DNA from 3 places in the Pseudomonas hamedanensis genome. Region 1 is predicted to be linked to each of the others. Evidence: predicted binding sites of a transcription regulator. Region 1 holds the regulator's gene; each other region holds the start of a gene.
What was found. Region 1 encodes FliA, which starts transcription of late flagellar genes. Its sites were predicted from a motif close to CTAAAGTTTNNNNNNNNNNNGCCGNTAA; they were not measured.

Region 1 (6,973 bases):
TTGTTGACCATCGGTGACGGTTTAGTGGCGCAATTGCCATCACTGTTGTTATCAACAGCGGCAGCGATCATGGTGACCCGTGCTTCCGGCTCGGAAGACATGGGTAAACAGATCAACCGCCAAATGTTCGCCTCGCCCAAAGCGCTGGCGGTGGCGGCTGGTTTGATGGCGGTGATGGGCCTTGTGCCGGGCATGCCACACTTTTCCTTCCTGAGCATGGCTGCGCTGGCCGCCGGTGGTGCGTACCTGTTCTGGAAAAAGCAGAACGTCGCCAAGGTCGTTGCGCTGGAAGAGGTCAAGCGTCAGCAGGAGCTGCTGCCATCGCCGGCCCGCGCCATGGAAACCAAAGAGCTGGGCTGGGATGACGTGACGCCGATCGACATGATCGGCCTGGAAGTCGGCTATCGCCTGATCCCGCTGGTCGATCGCAACCAGGGCGGGCAATTGCTCGCGCGGATCAAGGGCGTGCGCAAGAAGCTCTCGCAGGATCTGGGCTTCCTGATGCCGACCGTGCACATCCGCGACAACCTCGACCTGGCGCCAAGCGCCTATCGCCTGACGCTGATGGGTGTGATCCTGGCCGAAGCCGAAATTTATCCAGACCGAGAATTGGCGATCAACCCGGGGCAGGTCTACGGCACGCTCAACGGCATCAACGCCAAAGATCCGGCTTTCGGACTGGAGGCGGTGTGGATCGAAATCAGCCAGCGCGCCCAGGCGCAATCGCTCGGCTACACCGTGGTCGACGCCAGCACCGTGGTCGCCACGCACTTGAACCAGATTCTGTACAAGCACTCCAGTGAGCTGATCGGCCACGAAGAAGTGCAGCAACTCATGCAGTTGCTGGCCAAAAGCTCGCCGAAACTGGCTGAAGAGCTGGTGCCGGGCGTGGTCTCTCTGTCGCAGTTGCTCAAAGTGCTGCAAGCGCTGCTCGCTGAGCACGTGCCGGTGCGCGACATTCGCAGCATCGCCGAAGCCATCGCCAACAACGCCGCCAAGAGTCAAGATACCGCCGCGTTGGTGGCCGCTGTACGGGTTGGCGTATCCCGCGCCATCGTCCAAAGCATTGTAGGCACTGAGTCCGAGCTGCCTGTGATCACATTGGAACCAAGGTTGGAACAGATATTGCTCAATAGTCTGCAGAAGGCAGGACAAGGCTCGGAAGAGGGCGTTCTGCTGGAGCCAAGCATGGCCGAGAAGCTGCAACGTTCGCTCATCGAAGCGGCGCAGCGTCAGGAAATGCAAGGGCAGCCGGTGATCCTGTTGGTCGCCGGCCCGATACGCGCGATGCTCTCGCGTTTTGGCCGCCTCGCCGTCCCCGGACTGCATGTGCTGGCCTACCAGGAAATACCGGACAACAAGCAAGTGACCATCGTTGCGACAGTAGGGCCCAACGGCTGAGGTAGTGGTTTATGCAAGTTAAGCGTTTTTTCGCCGCCGATATGCGTCAGGCCATGAAGCTGGTTCGTGATGAGCTGGGCGCTGATGCCGCCATCATTGGCAACCGCCGCATTGCCGGCGGCGTCGAGCTGACGGCGGCGCTGGATTACAAACTCTCGGCACTGACGCCGCGGGTGCCGAACATGGAACTCGAAGACGAGTTGCGCAAGACCCAGTCGCGCATCGTCACCGCCCAGGCCGAATTGAGCATGCGCGGCGAAGCCGACGGCAACACCAATCGTCAGTTGTTCGCCGGGCTGCCTTTGACGGCGGGCCTGCCGCTGACCGCTGCCGAGCCGTTGAGCGAGCCGACCTACGCCGCACCGGCGCGTCCTGCTCCGGCGCCTGCGCAAGCCTCCGCCGGGGTTGATCCTCGTGCGCTGGATTCGATGCGTTTCGAATTGAACAGCCTGCGCGAGTTGATGGAAGTGCAGCTCGGCACGCTGGCCTGGAATCAGCTGCAAGGCAGCCGTCCGGCCCAGGCCAATCTGTATCGCCGCTTGCAACGCATCGGTCTGTCCGGTCCGTTGTCCCGCGACTTGCTGGCAATGATCACCGATATCGAAGAACCGCGTCAGGCCTGGCGCATGCTGCTGGCGCACCTGGCACGGATGATTGCCGTGCCGGAAGTCGAGCCGCTGGAAGAGGGCGGGGTGATTGCGATGGTCGGCCCTGCCGGCATGGGCAAGACCACCACGCTGGCCAAACTCGCCGCACGCTACGTGCTCAAGTACGGCGCGCAGAACGTCGCGCTGGTGAGCATGGACAGCTTCCGTATCGGTGCGCAGGAACAACTGAAAACCCTCGGCCGCATTCTCAATGTACCGGTGACCCACGTCGATCCGGGTCAGTCGCTGGTTCAGGCTTTGGATCCATTGCTGCGCAAACGCGTGGTTTTGATCGATACTGCAGGTCTGCAAGCCAGTGATCCGGCGTTGCGCATGCAGCTTGAGAGCCTGGCCGGGCGTGGTATTCGCTCAAAAAATTATCTGGTATTGGCAACCACCAGCCAGAAACAGGTTCTAACGGCCGCTTATCACAGCTACAAGCGTTGCGGGCTGGCCGGCTGCATTCTGACTAAACTGGATGAAACGGCCAGTCTTGGTGAAGTGTTGAGCCTGGCGATCAGTCATGAATTGCCGGTCGCGTACCTGACCGATGGCCCACGGATTCCGGATGATCTGCATCTGCCGCGCCGTCATCAATTGGTCAGCCGTGCCGTCAGCGTGCAAATGCAGGAAGAACCCAGCGAAGAAGCCATGGCTGACATGTTCGCTGATATCTATCACAGCCCGACCAAGCAGGTTGGCTGAGGTAATCATGAACAGTTTTTGTACCTACATCGATGGTCTGCCACGCATTGTTCCGATCGGGAACGCGCAGCCAGTAATGTGGCCTCCGTCTATGCAAGACAAGGTAAAGAAATAACATGGGCAGCATGCATCCCGTACAGGTGATCGCGGTGACCGGCGGCAAAGGTGGCGTCGGCAAGACTAACGTGTCAGTGAACTTGTCGCTGGCGCTGGCAGAGCTTGGCCGTCGGGTCATGCTGCTGGACGCCGACCTGGGCCTGGCGAACGTCGACGTCCTGCTGGGGCTGACACCCAAGCGCACGCTGGCCGATGTGATCGAAGGCCGTTGCGAACTGCGCGACGTGCTGTTGCAGGGCCCGGGCGGGATCCGCATCGTGCCGGCCGCTTCCGGCACCCAGAGCATGGTGCACCTGAGCCCGGCGCAACATGCCGGCCTGATTCAGGCGTTCAGCGACATTGGCGACAATCTCGACGTGCTGGTGATCGACACCGCAGCCGGTATCGGTGACTCGGTCGTCAGTTTCGTCCGCGCCGCCCAGGAAGTGTTGCTGGTGGTCTGCGACGAGCCGACCTCGATCACCGACGCCTACGCACTGATCAAATTACTCAACCGCGATTACGGCATGAACCGCTTCCGCGTCCTGGCCAACATGGCGCAGAGCCCGCAGGAAGGGCGCAACCTGTTCGCCAAGTTGACCAAGGTCACGGACCGCTTCCTTGACGTCGCCCTACAATACGTCGGCGCCGTACCTTATGACGAAAGCGTGCGCAAGGCCGTGCAGAAGCAGCGTGCGGTCTATGAAGCGTTTCCGCGTTCCAAGTGCGCCCTGGCTTTCAAGGCGATTGCGCAGAAAGTCGACACCTGGCCGTTGCCGGCCAACCCGCGAGGCCACCTCGAATTTTTCGTCGAGCGCCTCGTGCAGCAAACCGCAGGGCCCGTGTTATGACCGCCAGTGGCATGAATCTGTACAAGAAGTCGGCGCGTGACGCGCAGTACGAGTTGATCGAGCGTTACGCGCCACTGGTCAAACGCATCGCCTACCACTTGCTGGCGCGATTGCCGGCCAGTGTTCAGGTGGAAGACCTGATCCAGGCCGGGATGATCGGCCTGCTTGAAGTCTCGACCAAATACGACGCCAGCAAGGGCGCCAGTTTCGAAACGTACGCGGGCATTCGAATCCGCGGCGCGATGCTCGACGAAGTGCGCAAAGGGGACTGGGCGCCACGCTCGGTTCACCGCAATACCCGTATGGTCAGCGACGCGATTCGCTCAATTGAAGCTAAAACCGGCCGTGATGCTAAAGATCACGAGGTTGCGGCCGAACTCCAATTGAGTCTCGACGATTATTACGGGATTTTGAATGACACCTTGGGCAGCCGCCTGTTCAGTTTCGACGACCTCTTGCAGGACGGCGAACACGAAGGGCTGCATGAGGATGGCGCCAGTGCTCATATGGAGCCGTCACGCGATCTGGAAGATGAACGCTTCCAGGCGGCGCTGGCGGACGCGATTGCCAATTTGCCGGAGCGTGAGCGACTGGTGTTGGCGCTGTACTACGACGAAGAGCTGAACCTCAAGGAGATCGGTGAAGTCCTTGGCGTCAGTGAATCGCGGGTCAGCCAGTTACACAGCCAGTGCGCGGCCCGTTTGCGGGGGCGTTTAGGGGAGTGGCGAGCGCGCTGAAGGCAGTGTGGGGACACTGCGAAACGAGGCTGGTGCGGTGATGAGCGGCGCCGGTCTCGATCCGTTGTGTTCCAGACAAACTTCGAGTGCTACGCCGATTGATTGAAGTGGCGCGTCCAGGTGCTGGGCGCGTTTAAGACTGCTTGGAGGTCGAATTGAACAAAGACATGAAAATCCTCATCGTTGATGACTTCTCAACGATGCGGCGGATCATCAAGAACCTGCTGCGCGATCTTGGGTTCACCAACACCGTCGAGGCCGACGATGGCACCACCGCCATTCCGGTGCTCAACAGCGGCAGCATCGACTTTCTGGTAACGGACTGGAACATGCCGGGCATGACCGGTATCGACCTGCTGCGTCACGTGCGTGCCGATGAAAAACTCAAGCATCTCCCCGTGTTGATGGTGACTGCTGAAGCCAAGCGCGAGCAGATCATCGAGGCCGCTCAGGCCGGCGTGAACGGTTACGTGGTCAAACCTTTCACGGCTCAGGCGCTGAAAGACAAAATCGAGAAGATTTTCGAACGCATCGGCTGATGAATGCGCGGGGGAGCTATGGAGCATAACGAATCTTCACAGGGCGATTTTGAATCGACCCTGAAAAAACACGCGGTCGAACTGGTCGAAAGCCTTGAAAAAGGCAGGTTCGGCGACGCGGTGCAACTGATCCATGAGCTCAATCAGACCCGTGACCGCGGCCTGTATCAGGAAGTGGGCAAGCTCACACGTGAACTGCACAGTGCGATCGTCAATTTCCAGATTGATCCGCACATGCCGCAGGCCGAGGAAGTGTCGCAAATCACCGACGCCACCGAACGCCTGGGCTACGTGGTCAAACTGACGGAGGCCGCGGCCAACCGCACCATGGATCTGGTGGAAAGCGCCACGCCGGTGGTCAACAGTCTGGCGGATGAAGCGCAGACGTTGAGTGCCGATTGGGGGCGCTTCATGCGTCGCGAGGTCGGGGCTGAAGAGTTCCGCGAACTGGCGCGCCGGGTCGACGGTTTTCTGTCACGCAGCAGCACGGACAACCGTGCGGTGTCGAGCAATCTCAACGACATCCTGCTGGCCCAGGATTACCAGGACCTCACCGGTCAGGTGATCAAGCGCGTGACCCAACTGGTCACCGAAGTCGAAAGCAATCTGCTCAAACTCGTGCTCATGGCCAGTCAGGTTGACCGCTTTGCGGGCATCGAACATGACCGCGCCGCAATGCTCGCCGAAAAAGATCCACAAAAACATCTCTCGCAGGGTGAAGGTCCGCAGATTCATGCCGATAAACGAGAAGACGTTGTGTCCGGTCAGGACGATGTGGACGATTTGCTATCCAGTCTTGGATTTTGATGTTTTAGGTTTTTAGACCTGTTAGGAGCACCCCATTAATGAGCTTCGGCGCCGATGAAGAGATCCTTCAGGATTTCCTGGTTGAGGCCGGCGAGATTCTTGAGCAACTGTCCGAACAACTGGTCGAGCTGGAAAGCCGTCCGGATGATGCAGATCTGCTCAATGCAATTTTTCGCGGTTTCCACACTGTAAAAGGGGGCGCCGGCTTCCTTCAGCTCAATGAGCTGGTGGAGTGCTGTCACATCGCCGAAAACGTGTTCGACATCCTGCGCAAGGGTGAGCGTCGCGTTGATGCAGAACTGATGGACGTTGTACTCGAAGCACTGGACGCGGTGAACAGCATGTTCAGCGAAGTCCGTGAGCGCGCACCGATTACTGCCGCAACGCCAGAATTGTTGGCCGCGCTGGCACGTCTGGCCGAGCCGCAAACGGCCGATGAAGCCCCGGCTTCGCCGGTGGCCGAGATGATCGAAGAACTGGTCGTCGAAGGCGACTCGGGCGACATCACCGACAACGAATTCGAACAACTGCTGGACTCGCTAAATGCCGTCAAGGCCCAGGCCGAGGCACCGGCGGCTGTTGTTGCGCCGGTTGCTGCGCAAGCGGCCAGCGATGAGATCACCGATGCCGAGTTCGAATCGCTGCTTGATCAACTGCACGGCAAAGGCCAGTTCGCCGTCGATGCGGTGGCCCCGGCGGCGGCTCCGGCAGCACCTGCCAAGGGCGACAGCTCGGACATCACCGATGACGAATTCGAAGCACTGCTCGATCAGTTGCACGGCAAGGGCAACTTCGCCGTCGACGCGCTGGAATCGGCGATTGCCTCGGCGCCTGCGCCTGCCGCACCGAAAGCCGCGGCTGCCGGCAGCGATCTGATCAGCGATCACGAATTCGAATCGCTGCTCGACGAATTACACGGCAAAGGCAAGTTTGACGCCGCGGCTGCGACTGCCGGCTCCGCGTCGACCGTCGCCGCGCCGGCTGCCAAAGCACCGGCTGCTGCCGCTGCTGTGCCAAAACCTGCCGCCAAGCCTGAGCCGAAGGCCGAAGCGCCGAAGCCGGCCGCTGCTGCCCCGGCTCCGGCCCGTGCTCCTGCGACACCGCCGCCGGAAAAACCGGCCAGCGAAGCCGAAACCACCGTGCGCGTCGATACCGCGCGTCTCGACGAAATCATGAACATGGTCGGCGAG
Region 2 (6,973 bases), 1.5 Mb from region 1:
TGCCCACCATGTTCGAACTCGATCACGACCTCGCTCAGGACATCGTCGACCGGGCGATGGCCATTTTGCCGTACAACGTCAACGTCATGGACAGCCAAGGCTTGATCCTCGGCAGCGGCGAACCGGAGCGCATCAACACCCGCCACGAAGGCGCGCAACTGGTGCTGGCGAACGGGCGGGTGGTGGAGATCGACGCGCAGACGGCGGTGCACCTTAAAGGTGTGCAGCCGGGCATCAACCTGCCGTTGTTGCTCGACCAGCGCTTGATCGGGGTGCTTGGCATCACCGGCGAACCGGAGCAATTGCGCACGTATGCCGAACTGGTGCGCATGACCGCCGAAATGCTCGTTGGCCAGCGCAATCAGCAAGCCGAGCAGCAATGGCGGCGGCAGCGTTGCGATGACCTGCTGGCGTTGCTGCTGAGTGAGGCGGGGGATTCGCCGCGTCTGATCGATGAGGCGCAACAGCTCGGGCTCAAGCCACAATTGACGCGGGTGCCGTATCTGTTTGAGCTGGGCCTCGAGCATGGCCCGGGGCAAACCGTCGAGGCGCTGAGTGCCTGGCTGATGTCGCGTTACCCGGACAGCTGGTGCGTGAGTTCGGCCAAGTCATCGCTGCTGTGGTGCCGGCCGGCAAGTCAGCACGTTGAGCATGACCGTCTGCTGGAAAAACTCGACGGCCTCGGCTGGAAGATTCTGCGCATTGCCGTCGGCGGGCAGGCCGATGGCCTGGCCGGGTTGCGCCGCTGTTATCGACGGGTCGGCGACTTGCTCGCTTATGGTCGTGATGTGCTGCCGCACTCGCGTTTATTGACGCTGAACCGTTATCGGTTGCCGGTCATGTTGTGGCGCCATCGCAACGATGATGCACTGGACGAATTGCTCAAACCATTGCGCAAGGTGATCGCCAAGGACAGCAACGGGCAACTGCTGGCGACCTTGCGTAGCTGGTGCGAGCACGACGGGCAGAGTCAGGCCTGTGCCGAGGCGCTGGGCATCCATCGCAACAGCCTGCGCTATCGCATGGAACGGATTGCTGAGCTGAGTGGGGTGGATCCTTTGAAGCTGGACGGGATGTTGGCGCTGTATCTGGGGGTGCAGTTGTTGCCGCAGACAGATCCGGGTTAATTGGGCGTCTTCAAAGACGCCATCGCGAGCAGGCTCACTCCTACATTTGGAATGCGTACCCCCTGTAGGAGTGAGCCTGCTCGCGATAGGGCCGGAACATCCACCGCAAGGCTTTTGTGAAAATGAACAACAATCATCTCCCGCACTTGTGCACCCGACAGGCGTCAACGCCCATGCCGACTGGCAGCATGAAGGCCAATGCAACCGGAGAATTCGCATGAAGATCGTCATCGCCCCCGATTCGTTCAAGGACAGCCTGAGTGCCCAAGGCGTTGCCGAGGCCATTGCCCTGGGTTTGGCGCAGGTCTGGCCGCACGCGACGCTGGTCAAATGCCCGATGGCCGACGGCGGGGAAGGCACGGTCGAGTCGATTCTCGCCGCGTGCGAAGGCCAATTGCGCCGCACCCGCGTGCGTGGGCCGTTGGGGGCGCCGGTCGACGCGGCCTGGGGCTGGTTGCCGGACAATCACACAGCAATCATCGAAATGGCCGAAGCCAGCGGCTTGCAGTTGGTGCCGCTGGGCCAGCGTGATGCGTGTATCAGCAGTACATTTGGCACCGGTGAGTTGATTCGCGCGGCGCTGGACGCTGGCGCGCAGCGAGTGATCCTCGCCATTGGCGGCAGCGCCACCAACGATGGTGGTGCCGGGGCGATGCAGGCGTTGGGCGCGAAACTGCTGGATGCGCAGAATCAGCCGTTGGTGCCCGGTGGCCTGGCCCTGGCGCAACTGGCGCGGCTGGACTTGAGTGAGCTTGACCCGCGCTTGTCCAGCGTGCGCTTCGACATCGCCGCCGACGTGAATAATCCGCTGTGCGGCCCACACGGCGCCTCGGCGATTTTCGGTCCGCAGAAAGGCGCTTCGCTCGCGCAGGTTCAGCAACTCGATCAGGCACTGGGACATTTTGCCGAGCTGTGCGCTCAGGCGCTGGGCAAGGATGTGCGCGATGAGCCGGGCAGCGGCGCGGCGGGTGGTCTGGGGTTTGCCGCCAAGGCGTTTCTCGGCGCGCAGTTTCAGGCCGGTGTCGAGGTGGTGGCGGAACTGGTTGGACTCGCTGAGGCGGTCAAAGGCGCGGATCTGGTGATTACCGGCGAAGGCCGCTTCGATGCGCAGACCTTGCGCGGCAAGACGCCGTTCGGTGTCGCGCGTGTCGCTAAACAATACGCCGTGCCGGTGATTGTCATCGCCGGCACCTTGGGTGAGGGCTATCAGGAGCTCTACCAACACGGCATCGACGCGGCGTTCGCCGTGACCAGCGGGCCGATGGCGCTGGAGCAAGCCTGCGCCGAAGCCCCGCGTCTGCTGCGTGAACGCGCCACCGACATCGCCCGGGTCTGGCAACTCGCCACCAAGCGCTGATCCGCGAGCCTTCTACGAAAATATTTGCGACGAACCCGAAACCTTCCTCAAGCCTGGCCGATACAACGATCAGGCGCACACAAAATTCGCATAACAGTGACGCCGGACTGCCGCCCGCCCAGGGGCCAGTGATCACGGCATGGACGCTCGTAGTTTCTTTCTTTCGAGAGTCCGACCATGTCCCTGCGTAATCTGAATATCGCGCCCCGTGCGTTCCTCGGTTTTGCCTTTATCGCCTTGCTGGTGATTGTTCTTGGCGTGTTCGCCGTCAGTCGCATGACGGTCATTCGTCAGGCTTCGATCGACATGGACACCAACCAGTTGCCAAGCGTGACTCACCTCAGCGTGGTCACGGAAAACGTCCTGCGCATGCGCATTCTCTCGTTCCGTGTGCTGGTCAATCGCGAACCCGCCAGCCTGCAAGAGGCGCAAACCCGCATCGCTGTGCTGGTCGACAAGGTGCGCAAAGCTCAGGCCAGCTACGCTGCGTTGCCGGCAGGTCCTGAAGAGCGCGCGGTCTTCCAGGCGTTTTCGACCACGCTCGACAATTACCTGCAAGCGCAGAACCAGATGCTTGAGCTGTCGCGCCAGGGCGATCTCGAAGCGCTGCGTGCGTTGATCAACACGCGCATAAAGGAAGGCACCGATCAGATGGGCGAGCAGCTCAACAAGCTGATCGGCATGAACACGGCCGGGGCCAGAGCGGCGGCGACACACGCCGGTGAAAACTATGACAGCGCCATCACCGGGATCATCATCGTTGCCGTGATAGCGGCGCTGGCCACGGTGTTGCTCGCCTGGTTACTGACCCGCAGCATCGTTACACCGCTTAACCGCGCCGTGCAGGCCGCGCAAACCATTGCCGGTGGCGACCTGAGCAAAGCCATCGAGATCGACGGCAAGGACGAACCGGCGCGTCTGCTGGAAGCCTTGGCCGCGATGCAAACCAATTTGCGTAAAACCATCGAACAGATTGCCGGTTCCGCTACACAACTGGGCGCCGCCGCCGAAGAGCTCAGCGCTGTCACCGAAGAAGCCTCGCGCGGCTTGCAGCAACAGAACAATGAAATCGAACAAGCCGCCACCGCCGTCAACGAGATGACCGCCGCCGTCGAGGAAGTCGCACGCAATGCCGTGTCCACTTCCGAAGCGTCGAACCAGTCGACTCAAGCCGCCCGCGAAGGCCGCGATCAAGTAGTGAAAACCGTCGACGCGATCCAGACCATGACCCACGACGTGCAAAACACCGCGCAAATGATCGAAGGCCTCGCCGCGCAAGGTCGTGACATCGGCAAGGTGCTGGACGTGATTCGCGCCATCGCCGAACAGACCAACCTGCTGGCGCTCAACGCCGCCATTGAAGCCGCCCGCGCGGGTGAGGCCGGGCGTGGTTTCGCCGTGGTCGCCGACGAAGTGCGGGCCCTGGCCCATCGCACTGCGCAATCGACCCAGGAAATCGAGAAAATGGTCGCCGGCATTCAGAACGGCACCGGCGAAGCGGTTTCGTCGATGCAGCAAAGCAACCAGCGCACCCAGTCCACTCTGGAAATGGCCCGCGCTGCCGGTGTGGCGCTGGAGCAAATCACTCATTCGATCCACCTGATCAACGAACGCAACCTGGTCATTGCCAGCGCGTCGGAAGAACAGGCGCAAGTGTCGCGGGAAGTCGATCGCAACCTGGTCAATATCCGCGACCTCGCCACGCAATCCGCCGCCGGCGCCAACCAGACCAGCGCCGCGACCCACGAGCTGTCGCGACTGGCGGTGGATTTGAACGCCATGGTGGCGCGTTTCGTGATTTGAGATACGGTGAAGGCTGGAAACCGCGCAATCAGGAGACGTACATGCGCTATTCAGCCTTGACCCAACGAATCGCCGGGGAGGGTGCCGCGGCCTGGCAGATTCACGACCGAGCGCTGGAACTGCGCGCCGAAGGTGTCGACGTTTTGTTGCTCAGCGTGGGCGATCCGGATTTCGACACGCCGTTGCCGATTGTGCATGGCGCCATCGACAGCCTGTTGGCCGGCGATACGCACTATGCCGACATTCGTGGCCGGCTCGAGCTGCGCAGGCTGATTGCCGAGCGCCATTGCCAGCGCAGCGGTCAGCGCGTTGATCCGGACCAGGTGATTGTCCTGCCCGGCGCGCAATGCGCGGTGTATTCGGTGGCGCAGTGTCTGCTCGATCCGGGCGACGAAGTGATCGTTGCCGAACCGATGTACGTCACTTACGAGGGCGTGTTTGGCGCTTGCGGGGCCACGGTGATTGCGGTGCCGGTGCGGCCGGAAAACGCTTTTCGCGTCGACCCTGTAGATGTTGCCGCGCGAATCACATCAAAGACCCGCGCCATACTGCTCTACAGTCCGAACAACCCCAGTGGCGCAAGTCTGTCACTGCCGATCTGGCAGGCACTGGGTGCACTGTGCATTCGTCACGATTTGTGGCTGATCAGCGACGAGGTCTACAGCGAGCTTTTATATGAAGGCCAACACATCAGCCCGGCGAGCCTGCCGGGCATGGCCGAACGCACGGCGACGATCAACAGCCTGTCGAAATCCCATGCGATGACCGGTTGGCGCATCGGCTGGATGATCGGGCCGAAACCGTTGGCTGAGCATTTGGTGAACCTGTCGCTGAGCATGCTGTTCGGTCTGCCCGATTTTGTGCAAAAGGCTGCGCAGGTTGCCTTGGAGAGTGACTTGCCCGAAGTGGCGCAGATGCGTGAGGAGTACCGCTTGCGCCGGGATCTTGTGTGCGAGCGTTTGCGCGATTGCCCGGGGCTGCGGCCGATTCGTCCGGATGGCGGCATGTTCGTCATGGTCGATGTCCGCCAGACCGGCCTCGGCGCCCAGGCGTTTGCCGAGCAGTTGCTGGAAGGCTATGGCGTGTCGGTGCTTGCCGGCGAAGCATTCGGGCCGAGCGCGGCGGGGCACATTCGGATCGGGCTGGTGGTGGATCGGGTCAAACTGGCGGATGCCTGCGCGAGGATTGCGTTGTGTGCGGTGCAGCTGTTGCAAGCGCGTAGTGCCTGAAAAATTTGTATTGTTTGATCCGGCCCTTCGCGAGCAAGCCCGCTTGTATGGTTAGACTTGAAGGGGTGGTGGGACGAACAGTTCGCATCTGACTGCTGTAACAGTACAGACCGTGGGAGACCTCGCCCCACCCCTTCCACCAAAAGCGCCGATAGAGAATGCTTCGTTCAAGCGACGATAGAAACAAGCCTGCGCCTCTGGGTGAAACCCCTACAAGCTGTAAAACCTTAGCGTGGAGAAGTGCCAGTGGCAATGCGCGTGTCGAAGGCAATCGTGGGCGTGGACGTCGCCAAAGCTGAACTCGTTATTTATTTAGCAGATCCAGATCTGCTCACCTCGATAACCAATGAAAAGCTGGCCATAAAGCGCTGGCTTAAAACATTGGCGGGGCCCACTGCGATAGCTGTTGAGGCGACAAATATTTATCACGTCGACTTGGTTGAGTTGGCTCATGAGTCAGGTCACGACGTCTACATCATCGACGGTTTTCAACTAAGTAATTATCGTAAAAGTATCGGTGGTCGCAGTAAAACGGACGCATCTGACGCCCGTCTTCTCGCCCGTTTTTTAAAAAACGAAGGTGAGGATCTGCGACCTTGGACCCCACCTCCGGCAGTCTACGGCAAGCTGCAAAGCCTTCTACGACGCAGAGCTTCGCTGATACGGGCCAAAACCAGCCTGACCCAGAGCTGGGCAAATGACGCCAGTTTGAAAGGCGTGTTCGCAACTTTCATAAAGTCTATAGAACGGCTGGATTTACTTGTTCAGAAAAAACTCAAGGAAGTCTTGCGCGAAGCTGGTTTGCTGGAAGAGGTTGCCAGATGCCAAGCCATCGAAGGTATAGGTTTTCTAACTGCAACTGCTTTGGTCATGGCATACAACCGAGGCGACTTTACCAGCGGGGACTCTTATATAGCGTTCTTAGGCATGGACCTGAGAGTGAGTGACTCGGGTCAAAAAAATGGCCGTAGATATTTAACCAAGCGAGGATGCTCGGAGGTACGTCGATTACTGCATAACGCCGCCATGTCAGCCTGCCGATCAAATGCCTGGAAAGAGTTCTACAACCATCATCTCAGTTGCGGAAAAGCGACTACACAGGTGCTGGTGATGCTCGGCCGTAAACTTGCTCGAATAGCGTTCGCCCTGATGAAAAACCAGAGCGAATACCAATCGAAAGGGGGAGTTATGGCTTGATGACAACCATAGAATCTCCCACAGGTGACCGCATTCCAAGGTGCGGGCTTGCTCCCACAGTTGAAATGCATTCCCCTGTGGGAGCGAGCTTGCTCGCGAAGGCGGTTTAGCAGACGCCGAAAGCCTCAGCCCTGCCAAGCGGTGGGATTCACCAGATTCGCCGGCCTTTCCCCACCCAGCGCCGCCAGCAGATTCTCCACCGCACACCGCGCCATCGCCTCACGCGTCTCATGCGTTGCCGAGCCCATATGCGGCGTCGC
Region 3 (6,973 bases), 1.2 Mb from region 1:
TTTCCCCGGCGGGCATCAACTGAGTGTTTCCAGTTGCTACAAGGCGGGCTGACAGGATGATACTGGATCAAGGCTGACAGCCGGATGAGTGGGAGATGACAAAGCTGTCAGCGATCTATCGTCACTGTGACTGACCGCCGTAGGAAATGTGGTTTGCACAATTCATTGTAGGAGTGAGCCTGCTCGCGATTGCGGTATTCCAGTCGCCGATTGTTGTGACTGACACACCGCAATCGCGAGCAGGCTCACTCCTACATTATTTGCAGTTGGCTCAATTAACCTTGAAGCGCCCCATGATTGCGCTCACCCGGCTGTTTGCCTCGAGCAATTGCCGGGTATTGAGTTCGCTGGCCTGGCCGCTTTGCACCAGTTCATCGACCATGTGGCGGATCTGCACCATGCTGCGGTTGATTTCTTCGGTGACGGCGCTCTGCTGTTCGGCCGCGGTGGCGATCTGCGTGCTTAAGCTGTTGATGTGGCTGACCGAACCGGCCATTTCGTCCAGCCCCGAGTTGACCCGTGCCGTGGCGTCGGCGGCGGACTGACAACTGGCCTGGGTGTTCTCCATGGCGCTGACCGAGGAACTCACGCCTTGGGTCAGGCGCGTCAACATTTCATTGATCTCCGAGGTGCTGGCCTGAGTGCGGGCGGCGAGGGCGCGCACTTCATCGGCGACCACCGCAAAGCCACGACCTTGCTCTCCGGCGCGGGCGGCTTCGATGGCAGCGTTGAGCGCCAACAGGTTGGTTTGCCCGGCAATCGCGCCGATCACCCCGAGAATCTCGGTGATGCGCTGGGCGTCCTGCTGCATGTTTTCGACTTTGTGCGTGGCGCTGGCCACTTCGTCGATCAGCGCAACCACACTGCTGGTCGCTTGCCCCACGACCACCCTGGAGCGATCGGCGTTCTCGTTGGCGCGCTGGGTGAACGCGGCGGTTTCGGCGGCGTTCTGCGCGACGCTTTCGGCGGTCGAGCTCATTTCGGTGATGGCGGTGACGGTCTGGTCGGTTTCCTCGGCGTGGCGCAGCAGGATCTGGCTGGTGTGCGCCGAAGTGCGTTGCAGATTGTCCAGACTCGAGGCCATGGCGCCGGTGGCCTGAGTCACTTCTCCGATCATGTTTTGCAGGTAGGCAATGAACGTGTTCACCGAATGGCCGATGGCCCCGAGTTCGTCTTCGGCGCGAATGGTGATGCGTCGGGTCAGATCGGCATCGCCACTGGACAGCAAATCGATGTTGGCTTTCAGGGCTTTCATGCGTTGCACCAACTGGCGGATCGCGTAGACCTGCAACAGCACCAGCAGGATCACCAGCGGAATCTGGATCAGGCTCAGGCTGCTGAGTACGTCATCGCGCTGGGCCGTGAGCATTTTCGTCGGCAGGGCAGTGGCGAGGAACCATGGCGTGCCCTCTATCGGGCGCATGAAGAAGGTGCTGGCTTCGCCGTTGTTGTCGAATTCGATGCGTTGCGCCTGATCGCGGTTCAACAGCCCGGCTTTGACCTGGCTGGCAAAGGTCGAAGACGCGGCCAGTTCGCTGATGTTTTTCAGTACGATCGGACCGCTGATGCGCGAACTGTTGCTGATGATCTTGCCGTCCGCTTCGACAATCAGCATCTGGGCGTTGAGGTCCTTTTCCTTGCGCGCCACCAGATCGTTGAAGAAACCAAGGGTGACGTCGATGGTCGACACGCCCCAGGCATTGCCGTTCTTGTAAATCGCCATGGCGCAATTGGTGCGCGGCTCGGCACTGGCGTCGTCCTTATAGGCCGCCGCCCAGGCGCATTGGCCGCGCGGCGTGGCCATGCCGCCCTTGTGCCAGGTCTGGTCGTAGTAGTTCGGCGCGGCGTCGCTGTTCCAGAAGGTATTGACCTTGAGGTTGCCGGACGCGTCACGGTGCCAGAACGTGCTGAATTTGTTGCGCCCGGCCTCACGCTGCCCCGGCAGAGGCCAGATCCCGCCGCCGAATACCTTCAGTTCGCCGTATTGATCGACCAGCCCCGGAAGCACCGTGTCGATCGCCGCGCTGTCGAGCAGCGGGATGGTCTGGGTGATGCTGCGCTGTTGCGCCTGCACTTTGTTCAGTTCGCCCTGAATCTGCTCGGCGACCTCGGCAATCCGGTTGAGCACCACTTGCTCTTCGGTTTCGCGCAGCTTGGGCGCGACCAAGTGGCTGATGCCGACCACTGTAAGCACCGACAGCAGCAAGATGAACAGAACCAGAAACAACGTGTAGCGGGCCTGAATGGTGCGGAATGCGGGCATGGAAACCGGTCCTTGAGCAGCGCTTCTAGTGAGGTGGCGAGGGGCGAACAGTGCGGGTATCACCAGCGTATCGTCGGTGTTGCGCGAACCTTGAGGTACGCACGTGCTGAAAAAATCCCGGCACCGATGAGGAAGCCGTATCAAAACCGATACACCCACGCGGATCAGTCCATCTGCCAGCCGGGAAAAGTCAGTTGTGTTGCGGGTTGATGACAGCTCTGCGACAGGGTTTGCGGGGAGTTGCGTGTTTGTATCGGGAATGTACGAGAATTGTAAAAAAGTGCAGAAACAGGTTGGTGCCATCAGTCTGCCGACCGATACTCGCGCCCATTCATCCGCTTCGACGCGGATATTTTTACGTCATTCACAGGGAGTCTTCTCATGACGATCGGTATTGTCGGCGGCTGGGAAAGCAAAGCAGGGGTTATGGTGCGCAACACCGGCGCCAAGAAAGAAGTGGCCCAGAGCGTCAAGGTGCAGCAGATGCTGACCATGGTCGGCAACGACCCCAACGCATTGAACACCGCCGAAATGGACAAGCAGGGTTTGCGCAAGCAGATCAAGGGCTTCGATCCAGCCAATGTGTCGGTCAAGCAGCTGGGCAATTTGAGTGCGTTCCTGCGTGGGCGGGGACTGATCTCTGAAATCACTTCCTTCACCCTGATGAATGCCGGCGACAAGTTCGACCGTTTCGGCGTGACCAAGGATGTCGATGCCAAATTCAACGCACTGGAGTATTTCGCGACCCAGCTCGATGCCATCCAGACCAATGGCCTCAATGGCAACGCCTACGGCAAGAATCTGATTCCCGAGTTCAAGAAAGCCATTTATGTGCTGCAGAACCTGAAAACCTATGGGGAAGGCAACGCCGCGAAGCCGGCCGACGAAGGTGTCAGAGCCAAGGCCTGAACCGCACCGTTGCAGCCCGTTCAGCGCGTGAACGGGCGATGGTGACTCACGAATGCGCAACCGCCTCGTCGGCGGGCTGTTGGGCCTGATCATGCAAACGCTGGATATGCGGGCAATGCAACTGCAACGTGCGCGCGCAATAGCCCCGGTGAAACAGCGCCAGCCAGCCATCACAGCGATCGTTCGGGGCAATCCCGGTGAAGCTGAAGCCTATTTTCGACAGATTTTCCACGGCACTGGCAAACCCCGTCGCCAGCCTGAGCCTGATGGAAATCATCCAGTGCCGCGGCAGCCTTCGCAGTTGCTTGAGTAACCTGCTGTCGAGCTTTTCCAGGGTCACGTCATAGCGCATGAAACGTTGCTCGACATGAATCGGCGCACCCACCCAGGGGACTTCTTTCTCCTGCGTTCCGTATACCTCACTCAAGTGTTCCATGAACTCGCGACAGCGTTCCGGCCACAGCAGTGCCGGAAGTGGCCTGCGGTAACCGTCGATAGGCATGAAACCGATAACGATGGACTCAGGCAAAGGTTCGCCAAACGGCGAGGGCACATAGTCGAGCAGCAACCCGGTGCTGCAAAAACCCAGCCGCTCAGCCATGCGTTGCGTGTAGTCATGCTGCGTCACTTGCTTGATGGTCACGCCCCGGCAGCGCAGCGCTTGCGCATGTATCAACAGCCGTGTGCCCAACTGGGTGGCAATGTTCTGTCCGCGTGTCGCCGGGTGGACCACGCTCAAGGCCAGTTCCGCCGTTTGCGATTCGACACTTCGGCAGAGCGTGGCGTGACCCAGAATCTTTTTGCCGATTTGCGCGACCAGCGAATGCCAGGTCCCGTCACCATGGTTCTGGTTGATCATCAACGGCAAGTACACGTGGGGCTGTACGTAGTGTTCGCCATAAATTTCCCGGAACAGGCGGCTGACGGCTCCCGCGTCGGCACTGCGATAGCTGCGTAGCGTCAGGTTGTCCATGGACGTTGCTCCTGACCAGAGGCTGGGTATACGCGCAGGTCGACGACGCGCTGGCGCTTGCCGGAGCGTGGATGACGCGCGAGTTCTGCGCTTGGGCAAGCGATGACCTGCAATTGCAGCAGCCGCTCGGCACACAGTTGTGCCGCCTGCGGGTTCTGCGCGTGCCAGGCTTCCAGCAAGGCTGCATTGGCTTGCACGGTCGTTGGTGCCTGGGGGTCGGACGCCCACTTCAGGCTGACGACATCGACATTCGCCGATTGGCTGATGACCAGTTGCCAGTCGTCACTGCCGGTGTGGCGCTGCACAATCCTGGCGATGTCCTCGATCACCAAGGTCAGGCTGCTGACCCGTACGCGCTGACTGCTCGCGCTGCGACCCATCAAGGCAAACTTGCGCATCGGCGCGGTGGCCGGTTCTCGCCAGCAAGCCAGGTCGCCGACCGGGTAGCGGATCAACGGCATCAAGCGACGGGTGAGGTTGGTCAGCACCAGCCGCCCGCTGCGGTCGCAGGCTTCGATGACTTCGCCGGTGTGCTCATCGATGATTTCCAGCACGCTGTGGCCGGGTAGCATGCGGTGTTCGCCCAAGGCGCAATCCGCGGACGAGGCGCCGATGAACCCGGCGTCGACACTGGCGTAGCCGATGGAGGCGATTCGTGCATTGGGAAACACACTGCGCAGCACCTGCAGTTGCCCGGCGAACAGGCTTTCCCCGCCGTAGAGCAGGGCGTCAACCTCGGTCAGGGTCTGGCCTTGGCGCTGTAACACGTCGGCGAACCCGAGCAACTGCGCGGGCACGCCGGCCAGCACATTGATAGCGTGTTGCCGGATGGCTTCAACCAGCACCGCAGGCTCGACCGCGCCGGTAAAAGGGTATTCAGTGACACCTGCGGTTTCGTACGCCAGTGCATCGTGGATAAAGATGAAACTGGCATAGAGATCGCCGACGAAAAACAGGTTGGCGACTCGATCGCCCGGCTTGAGTTGGCCGGCAAGCTGGCCGCCGAAGTCGCGCACCAGTGTCTGCCACTCATCGCGGGTAAACACCGATAGCTTACCGGCGCTGGCGGTTCCACCGGTCTTGAACACCAGTGCGCGTTCTACGGTTGATGTCAGTACCGGCCAATCGGCGAAGTTCTCGCTATGTGCCCAATATTGTTCCGGGTCAACCAAAGGAAGTTCGTCGAGCGTGGTGACTTGCGGTGCAACATGTTGCCAATGGCGGGCGTAATACGGTGAATGTTCGCGAGCAAAGGCGAGCAACTTGTTAAGTTCAAGTGAAGTGTCCATAACATCTTTCTCTAATTATTCAGGCTGTGTGCGTTGGAGGCGTTTAACGGCGCGCGTCAATCACCGGGGGTACCTTTCCACTGTGTCTGTTTCTGCAGAATTGCTCTGGCGTGCAGACCTCGACTTGCACCGTGAGCAGCCCGGTGCGAACCAGATTGCTCAGCGTGATGTAGTGCTCCAGGCGGCCCTGAATGTCTGCCGGATCGCCGGGGCTGCGAATCAACAAGCGCTCCAGGCCCTCGGGCGCGTGGTCGAGGTACAGCTGGAACGGCGTCTGCAGGTGCCGCGCGAGTGTGTCCACACAGATGAAATCGCTGCCGATGCGCAGTAGCCGGCCGTGGCGCTGCAGCAGTTCAAAGCGTGGCGAGCTCAGCCCGCAGGCGCATTCGCCGGGGAGCCAGCGCCCCGTGTCGCCGACTTCATAACGCTGCACCTGCTGGGCCTCACGTGCTTTGGAGGTGAACAGTAAACGGCCGATTTCCTCGCCAACCACGGGCCGGTCATCGTCCATGGCGACGATTTCCAGATGTTGAATCGTCTCCATCAGGTGGAACACGCCGTCGCCGGTCGCGGCGCAGGCATGCCCGAAAGGCCCGGCATCGACACTGCCGTAAAGCGCCGAACGGATGCTGGCGACGCCGCAGTCCTGCAAGAGCGCGCGGCACTGATCGCTGAGGTGCTCGCCGCCGAGAAAGACCTTTTCAATGGCCCCGTATTCGCGCAGACGCTGCTGTTCGTTGAGGAACAAGCGATGCAGGGTGCTGGGCATGCCGATCAGCACCGTGACGCGCTGCTCGATGATCAGTTGCGCAATGTCGCTGTAGTCATCGTCGCCGGGCGCGCCCATTGGCAGGTGAGTGGCACCCAGCAGTTCCAGCACTTTGGCGAAACTGAAGAAGCCGCCGTACAGGCTGCCGCCGAAGAACAGGTTCATCACCTTGTCGCGTTGCGGGTCGAGCCCTGCCGCGAACAAGCCGTCGGCCGCCGCGCGCATCTGCCGCTGAAAATCACGGTAGCTGAAGCCCGCCAGTGCCGGCGTGCCACTGCTACCGCCCGAGCGGAAAAACAGCTGCGCCGTCGCTTCCGTCGGCCGTGCGATAAACGCGGCTTTGTCGGTGATGGGCAGACCAGCCAGCCTCGGCGCGTCGGGCCGCGGGTCGAGGCTCGTGTGCGTGGGCAACTGCGTCGGCGAGACACTGACCGACACCCGCCGGCTCAAGCGTTGCAAGGCGTAGACGCCGTCGTGGGGTTCGCCATCGTAGCCATCGTGGATCGTGCCGGTCGGCGTGATTCGGCTGACGCCCGCCGCAATCAGCCTGCGCGACAGTTCGGCGATCTGCGTTTCGGCGCACACCAGCGCGCAGCTCTGCAAAACGTTGCGCCACGGCAACAGGTTTTCGCTCAGTTGCGCACGTGGCAACGGTTTGAGCAGCAGCGTACGAAACAGCGGTGACGGTGCGAGCGGCGCTTCATGGCTCCAGATCACCCGCCAGCCCGGCGCGCTCCAGACCTGCGTGGTTACCCCGGTAAAGCTCTGGC

Region 2: a site for FliA is predicted at 2,521-2,548, ahead of HU739_RS03580 (methyl-accepting chemotaxis protein). Genes of this name have one in related genera too.
Region 3: a site for FliA is predicted at 2,331-2,358, ahead of HU739_RS04860 (methyl-accepting chemotaxis protein). Genes of this name have one in related genera too.

The regions. Positions count from the first base shown of each region.
Region 1 is NZ_CP077091.1:2,282,207-2,289,179, reverse strand. It holds gene flhA (flagellar biosynthesis protein FlhA) at 1-1,401, shown strand, start outside; gene flhF (flagellar biosynthesis protein FlhF) at 1,413-2,753, shown strand; gene fleN (flagellar synthesis regulator FleN) at 2,870-3,700, shown strand; gene fliA (RNA polymerase sigma factor FliA) at 3,697-4,437, shown strand; gene HU739_RS09805 (chemotaxis response regulator CheY) at 4,605-4,976, shown strand; gene HU739_RS09800 (protein phosphatase CheZ) at 4,995-5,783, shown strand; gene HU739_RS09795 (chemotaxis protein CheA) at 5,822-6,973, shown strand, end outside.
Region 2 is NZ_CP077091.1:811,219-818,191, forward strand. It holds gene HU739_RS03570 (sugar diacid recognition domain-containing protein) at 9-1,127, shown strand; gene HU739_RS03575 (glycerate kinase) at 1,345-2,484, shown strand; gene HU739_RS03580 (methyl-accepting chemotaxis protein) at 2,662-4,287, shown strand; gene HU739_RS03585 (pyridoxal phosphate-dependent aminotransferase) at 4,329-5,516, shown strand; gene HU739_RS03590 (IS110 family transposase) at 5,763-6,713, shown strand; gene HU739_RS03595 (2-hydroxyacid dehydrogenase) at 6,839-6,973, opposite strand, start outside.
Region 3 is NZ_CP077091.1:1,126,051-1,133,023, reverse strand. It holds gene HU739_RS04860 (methyl-accepting chemotaxis protein) at 272-2,263, opposite strand; gene HU739_RS04855 (hypothetical protein) at 2,645-3,172, shown strand; gene HU739_RS04850 (GNAT family N-acetyltransferase) at 3,219-4,145, opposite strand; gene HU739_RS04845 (phenylacetate--CoA ligase family protein) at 4,133-5,434, opposite strand; gene HU739_RS04840 (acyl-CoA reductase) at 5,478-6,973, opposite strand, start outside.